Regions from separate parts of the Bradyrhizobium sp. 197 genome, predicted to be linked through region 1. Evidence: riboswitches for the same ligand, from Rfam matches in the RefSeq annotation. Region 1 holds a riboswitch; the other holds the start of a gene.
What was found. Region 1 has a riboswitch for cobalamin ahead of IVB27_RS19255 (energy-coupling factor ABC transporter permease). Riboswitches for the same ligand answer to the same signal wherever they lie in the genome.

Region 1 (3,397 bases):
CGGCTTCGAAGGCAAACGCCAGCTCCGCGGGGGTGAGCGCACCTTCGACGCTGAAATCCCGCGTGCCGCTACGCGGCTTGTCGGTAACGATTCCCGCCATCTCCTGCTGCGCCAGCGTGCCGGCGTCGACGACCTCCAGGTTTGATCCCAGTTCACGCGCAAGCACCGAGATCGCGGCGCCGCCGGAGGCAAAATTCGCCAGCATCGCGATGGTCACTTGTTGCGGATAGGCCGAGACGCCCTGCGCGACAATGCCGTGATCGCCGGCGAAGATGATGATCGGCACCCGCGCCGCGCGCGGCTGCTCAGTTGCTTGCAGGCCCGCAAGCTCGATCGCGAGCTGCTCGAGCCGTCCGAGCGCGCCGGCCGGTTTCGTCAATTGCGCCTGCCGCGCGACCGCCGCCTCGCGATGGACTGCCGAAATATCGGGGCACTGTTGGTAGACCCATTCGGGGAGCATGTTGCCTCGCTTGCCTTACGGCCTGCGCTTGAGGATGTAACTGTCCATGATCCAGCCATGCCGCTCGCGCGCCTCTTGCCGCACGGCGACGATACGCGGGCCGATCTCGGCCAGCACGCCGGACATGATGACCTGATCCGGCATGCCGAGATAGGCGCCCCACCAGATGTGAAGCCCTTCCGGATCGAGCGACTGGAACGCCGTGCCGCCGTCGAGCATCACCACCACGGTATCGACACCTTGCGGCCAGCCGCCATCGCGCAAGCGGCGGCCCGTCGTCACCAGGAATGGCTCGCCGATATCATTGAGCGGTAGCGCATGCGCCGCGCACAGCGCCTGGATCGAGGTGATGCCGGGCACGACCTCGATCTCAGGCAAGGGATTGAGCCGCCGCGCAATGCGCAGCGAAGAATCATAAAGCGATGGATCGCCCCAGATCAGCAGCGCGACCTTGCCGTCAGCTTCGAGATGATCTGCGATGGCCTGCGACCAGGTCTCGGCCACGGCATCGTGCCAATCGTCCACGCCCTTGCGGTAGTCCGCTTCAGCCGCATCGCGCACGGGAAGATCGAACTCGGCGATGCGCGTCGTGTCGCTGGTGAGCACATCCGCGCAGATCGTCCGCCTGAGATCGGCGAGATCGGATTTTGCGGTCCCCTTGCGGGGGATCAGGACGAGATCGGCCGCGTTGATCGCAGCGATCGCGGCGCGCGTCAGCTGCTCGGGATTGCCGGGACCGATGCCTATCAGGGAGAGCGTGAACATCGAGGCTGCGAAGGGCGACCATGACAGCCGCCCATTCGCTTGTCTCTCAGGCCGCGCTATGCAAACGCGGGGTGACGAGGCCGGGCGCGGTGACGCCGCGCAACGACTTTGCCAGCGCCAGCACGCCGAGATCGGCGAGCGGCTCGATCACGATGACCAGCGCGTAGGACGCCGCGAACGTCGCGATGTTGGCGAGGTTGGTCGCGCCGAAGCCGGAGCCATAGAGCGCCCAGAACGCCACCCAGGCGATGACGCCGAACTGATACGTCGTCGAAAGCGCCAGTGCCTGGCGGTACTTCAGATCGACATAGGCGGTGTTGCGCGAAATGATCCGCGTGGCGATCGCCTGGATCGCGAACAGCGGCACCAGGAGCGTGGTGACGTTCATGCCATATTGCGGCAGGTCGGGCGGCTCGAAGAAGATGCCCTGGAACAGCAGGCCGAACGCGAGGCCGAAGGCCGCTGGCGCAGCACCGAACAGCAGGAACAGGGTCGAGCCGAGGATGAAGTGCACTTCGGACACGCCGACCGGGAAGTGCGGCAGGATCTCGAAGAAGACGAACACGAGGCCCGTGGTGGCGAGCGTGCGCGCCGCGAACGACGTGATACCCTGCTCGCGCACGGTCTCGACCGCGAGCTTCAACGCAACGCCGCCGACGGCGATGCCGGTTGCGTAGCTCAACACGAGCTTGGCGTCCGAGACTAGTCCGGGTTCGATATGCATGGCTCAGATCCTTCTTGCCGTCACACCCGACGGCCTTGGCCTAAAAACGTGCAGGGCCGGTCTCCTGGCTCGCGGTTCACTGGGAGTCTCCGGCCTTCCCGAACCTTGCGGCCCAGTGGCTGATCGAAGTCCCTCACCGCTTACAGTCGCGGGGGCGGCTGGGGTTTTGGGCGCCGCAACTGGGTCCGCCCATCCCCATTCCCGATTATGCTCCGGCGCTTTGCGCCGCGTCGAGCACCATGCGTCTCCTGTGTGCCCCTTTCGCAAGCCGGGCGTCAAGGGGCGAAGGGCGGCCGAGGCCGTCATGACGGATAATCCCCCGCCAGCGCGCCGAACAGGATCACGGCCGCCGTGGAGGCCGCCCCGCCCCGGGCAAGCTGCTCGGCAAGCTCCGAAATGGTGGTGCGGACCAATCGTTCATCGGGACGGCCGAGGGATTCGGCGAACAAGGCCGGCGCGGTTGGGGAGAGCCCATGCTCGATCAATTTTGCGACAAGCGCCGGAAACGTGCGGCGGCCCATATAGACCACGGTCGTCGCCTCCGGATCGGCCAGCGCCGCCCAGTTGAGGTCTGGCGGCAGCTCGCCCGTGACGTCCGCGCCGGTGATGAACTGCACCCGGCGCGAGGTATGGCGCCGGGTCAGGGGAATCCCGGCCTGGGCCGCAGCGACGCAGGCCGTGGTGACGCCCGGAATGATCTCATAGCCGATGCCCGCATCGCGCAGCGTCTCGAGCTCCTCCTCGAGCCGGCCAAAGATACCGGCATCGCCCGACTTCAGGCGAACTACGCGCACACCGGTTGCGGCGTAGTCGACCAGGAGGCGGTTAACGTGGTGCTGCTTGGTCGAGGGCCGCCTTGCCCGCTTTCCCACCGCGACGAGATTGGCGCCGGGACGGGCCAGATCGAGGATCGCGCCCGAAGCAAGATCATCATAGAGCACGACGTCGGCCTCGCGCAGCCGCGCGGCACCCTTGAGCGTGAGGAGCTCGGGATCGCCGGGGCCGGCGGAGACGAAGGAGACAAAACCGCTCACCGGTCCTCCGCGATCAGATGAAAGAACGTGCCGGTGGCTTGTCCCCGCCGCGAGCCGGTCTCGGTGATGACCGCACCTGTCGCGTCGTGCACGACCGCCAGCGGCGTGTCGGGCTGCGCGAGGATCGTCGAATAGTGGAATTCATGGCCACGCAGGCGTGCACCCGCCTGATGACCCGGCATCGGCGCTGTGAGTTCGGCCAAGCGATAGCCCAGATGCATGCGGCGTTTGGCAAAGCTCGTCTCCAGGCCGAGCAAGCCCGTCATCTCGTGGCGGATACCGTCGGCGTCGGTCAAAGCGGTACCCAGCACCATATAGCCTCCGCATTCGCCGTGCACCGGCCGCGTCGCTGCGAAGGCGCGTAATCCGCTGCGGAAGCGCGCATTGGCCGCGATCTTCCCGGCTTGGAGCTCG
Region 2 (3,397 bases), on a different contig from region 1:
CCGAACTCGGCTTCAACCTTGCGCAGGGCCATCTGTTCGGAAAGGCCATGCCGCTGAAGCAATTTGCACAGTCATCTTTCAGCCCTGTTCCACTTCGTCCAAAATAGTTGCATGAGGAGTGACTGAGCACAGCCAGGCAAAGCGTACCAGCGCTGGCCCGCGCGGCCATGCCTACTCGGCACCAGGCATGCGGTTGACAGCAATTAAATCGGCCACTTTGCAAACCCAGTATCGCTTCTCCCGGCCGAGCTTCATTTCCCTCCGAAGCGATGCCGAAGGTTATTGTAGCAAGCCTCCAGCGAGTCAATCCGCGGAGTTAACGTTGCAGGCGTGAGCGCGGCTTGGACAAAATCTCCGGTCAGGGCGTGTGACCGGAGGTTTGCCGACATCCGGCGTAGACGTGCGTCGGCTCGCGGCTTCTACTCGCGCCGCCGGTTTCGGGAATCGTCGAGCGTCGCTTGGCCCCGCGTTGCCATGCCAGACAAACCGACGGAAGCTCGCAGCAGTCGAGTCGCGACTGGCTATCGGAGTAGGGGCCCGAGGGCTCGCACGGCTTGATATTGAAGCGGCCCATGCTGTCGCAGATGCAACATGGTCTCAGACCCCGCACAGCACCATTGGGCAAGTTGCCCATCATTGAGCGCGCCTGTCCTTGGCACGGCATTTGAAAGGGATCGCCAATGGCATCGCTCGCCTAAGGAGTCGGAAGGCATGGCTTACAAGATCGTCGCTTCGCAATGTACCGTTTGTGGGGCATGTGAGTTCGAGTGTCCCAACGCGGCGATCAGCCTCAAGCGCGACATTTACGTTATCGATGCAAAAAAGTGTACGGAGTGCGAGGGCCATTCCGACACGCCGCAATGCGCTGTGGTCTGTCCGGTGTCTGACACCTGTGTCCCGTCTAAGACAACATAAGCAGCCCGCGTCCAGAAGGCTTCACCGCTCGATTTCGCGCACGAAGGAGTAGATGTCAAGCTTGTGGAGGCCGCCTTCCGCGTGCGGCGCATCGAGGTCGATCAACATCGTTATGAGCTTAAGGCGCTGATCGACTCCGAGAAACCCTCGAAGGGCTCTGTCAGAGGAGACCGTCAAATTTGTCTCGAATAATGACAAGGCCGCCTCGATGCTCCAGGTCGTCGCGTTGAGGCTTATCGTCGTTGGCTGACGAGCCGAGGCGAGGTGGACGGGCGTCGAATATCCCAAGATCAGCTTGCAGGATATCTAAAGCTACGTCGCTTCGAAGCCGAAGAGACGGTCTCCACGCGCGACGAGATCGGTCCGGAGATCCTGAAGACGTACGAGAAGCTGGGCATCCGCTTGCCCACGGTCACGATGCACGAGTGCATGGAGCTAGGGTCGTAACAGGATCAACACCCGCTTGGCGTACTCGGATGAGCCAACGCGAGCAGACGGACGCATTCACAAGCGGAGGCTCCACAGATCTAGGCGTTTTTACCAGGCCGGGAGTAAGACCGTTGTGCCCTAGCTGGTACAGCTCGCAATCGCTTGGGCAATATCGCGGCGACACTTAGTAGGTTGACGGATCGATCCTCGTGCGCCTAATGCCAGCCGTCGTGGTCTTCGGATTCGTTTGATCCGGAGCTAAGAGGGAAGCCGGTGCAATGCCGGCGCTGCCCCCGCAACTGTAAGCGGCGAGCCGCTGTCCAACGAAGTCACTGAAGCCATGCGGCTTCGGGAAGGCCGGACAGCAGCGACGACCCGCGAGCCAGGAGACCTGCCTCGACAATATATCGTCCACGGGCGGGGTGTCCCGGTGTGCGCCAAGCAGCTGTCGCTCACGCGATATTCGCTGCATGCGTCCGCCATGGCCTTTGCCCCAATCATGGGGTCTGAGCTATGTCTTTTCTTTCGCTTCCCGTTGCCACACTGGGGACGTCACGCATCGGCCCACGACGCGAACTCAAAGTCGCGCTCGAGAGCTACTGGGCGGGAAACTCCAGCGAAGCCGAGCTCCTCGAGGCGGGGAGTGGACTTCGTGCCGCTAATTGGGCACGGCAGAAATCCCGCGGTGCGACCGTCATTCCTTCGAATGACTTCTCGTTTTACGACCATGTGCTCGATACCAGCCTAATGGTTGGCGCCATTCCCGACGTCTACGGCTGGACCGAAGGTCCTGTGTCGCTCAAGACCTACTTCACCATGGCGCGTGGCGCTCAGGACGGTGGTCACGCTCAGCATGGGCCTGGCGTAGCCGCTCAGGAAATGACGAAGTGGTTCGATACCAACTACCACTACATGGTGCCGGAATTTCACCGGGATCAGATCTTTAAGTATTCCTCTCGAAAGCCGATCGAGGAATATGAGGAGGCAAAAAGCCTCGGCTACCAAACGCGCCCCGTCCTAGTTGGCCCAGTCACTTTCCTGAAGCTTGGCAAAAGCGCAAATCCCGCATTCAATCCGCTGTCGCTGCTCGATCGGCTCCTCCCAGTCTATGTCGATGTTCTCCGCGAACTATCCTCGCGCGGTGCTGAATGGGTTCAGCTGGACGAGCCATGCCTAGTGATGGACGTCGACGAAGCATCGCGGGCGGCTGTCCGCTGGGCCTATGCTCATTTCGCAAAGGTTGTGCCGGCCCTTAAAATAATGCTGGCCACATATTTCGGGGCTATCGGCGACAATCTTGAAACAACCTTGGCCTTGCCCGTTGCCGGGCTTCATGTGGATCTGGTTCGGGCACCTGACCAGTTGGACGCAATTGTCGCCACAACCCGTAGAGATCTCGTGGTCTCACTAGGCGTCGTTGATGGTCGGAACGTGTGGCGCTCCAATCTTCCGGCGCTGCTCGACCAACTTGCTCCTATGGTCCAAAAATTGGGCAGGCACCGTGTTCAGATTGCTCCTTCCTGCTCGCTGCTTCATGTTCCGATCGACATTGAGCTAGAGACCGATCTCGATCCCAATCTGAAGACATGGCTGGCGTTCTCAGTTCAGAAGATCAAGGAACTTTCGATATTGGGCAAAGCGCTGGCCGGCCATGCTGCCGAGGTGGCCGATGAACTTGCGCTTTCGGAGGAGGCAGCCGTCACCCGCGAAACATCGCCCGAGATCCACAATGCGAATGTCGCCGGACGAATCGCCGCGATCGACGATAGCATGCTTCGCCGTCGCAGCGCGTTCACCCAGCGTGCCGACGTCCAGCGCGTCTCGTTCGCATTGCCGATGTTTCCAACGACAACCATCGGATCCTTCCCGCAAACGGCCGATGTCCGGAATGCGCGCGCGGCTCATGCGCGGGGAACGTTGAATGACACGCAGTACGAGCAGCTTCTGAAAGCGGAGACAGCCCGTACCGTGAAGTGGCAGGAAGATATCGGCCTGGACGTGCTCGTACACGGTGAGTTCGAGCGCAATGACATGGTTCAATACTTTGCCGAGC

Region 2: another riboswitch for cobalamin. It lies ahead of metE (5-methyltetrahydropteroyltriglutamate--homocysteine S-methyltransferase); the one in region 1 lies ahead of IVB27_RS19255 (energy-coupling factor ABC transporter permease).

What each region holds. Positions count from the first base shown of each region.
Region 1 is NZ_JADPJJ010000079.1:95,496-98,892, forward strand. Features, by position in the region: gene cobT (nicotinate-nucleotide--dimethylbenzimidazole phosphoribosyltransferase) at 1-460, opposite strand, end outside; gene cobF (precorrin-6A synthase (deacetylating)) at 476-1,225, opposite strand; gene IVB27_RS19255 (energy-coupling factor ABC transporter permease) at 1,272-1,949, opposite strand; cobalamin riboswitch at 1,987-2,206, opposite strand; gene cobA (uroporphyrinogen-III C-methyltransferase) at 2,252-2,983, opposite strand; gene IVB27_RS19265 (cobyrinic acid a,c-diamide synthase CobB) at 2,980-3,397, opposite strand, start outside.
Region 2 is NZ_JADPJJ010000087.1:38,692-42,088, reverse strand. Features, by position in the region: gene IVB27_RS20235 (EAL domain-containing response regulator) at 1-107, shown strand, start outside; gene IVB27_RS20230 (4Fe-4S binding protein) at 712-915, shown strand; gene IVB27_RS20225 (hypothetical protein) at 937-1,203, opposite strand; cobalamin riboswitch at 1,559-1,757, shown strand; gene metE (5-methyltetrahydropteroyltriglutamate--homocysteine S-methyltransferase) at 1,858-3,397, shown strand, end outside.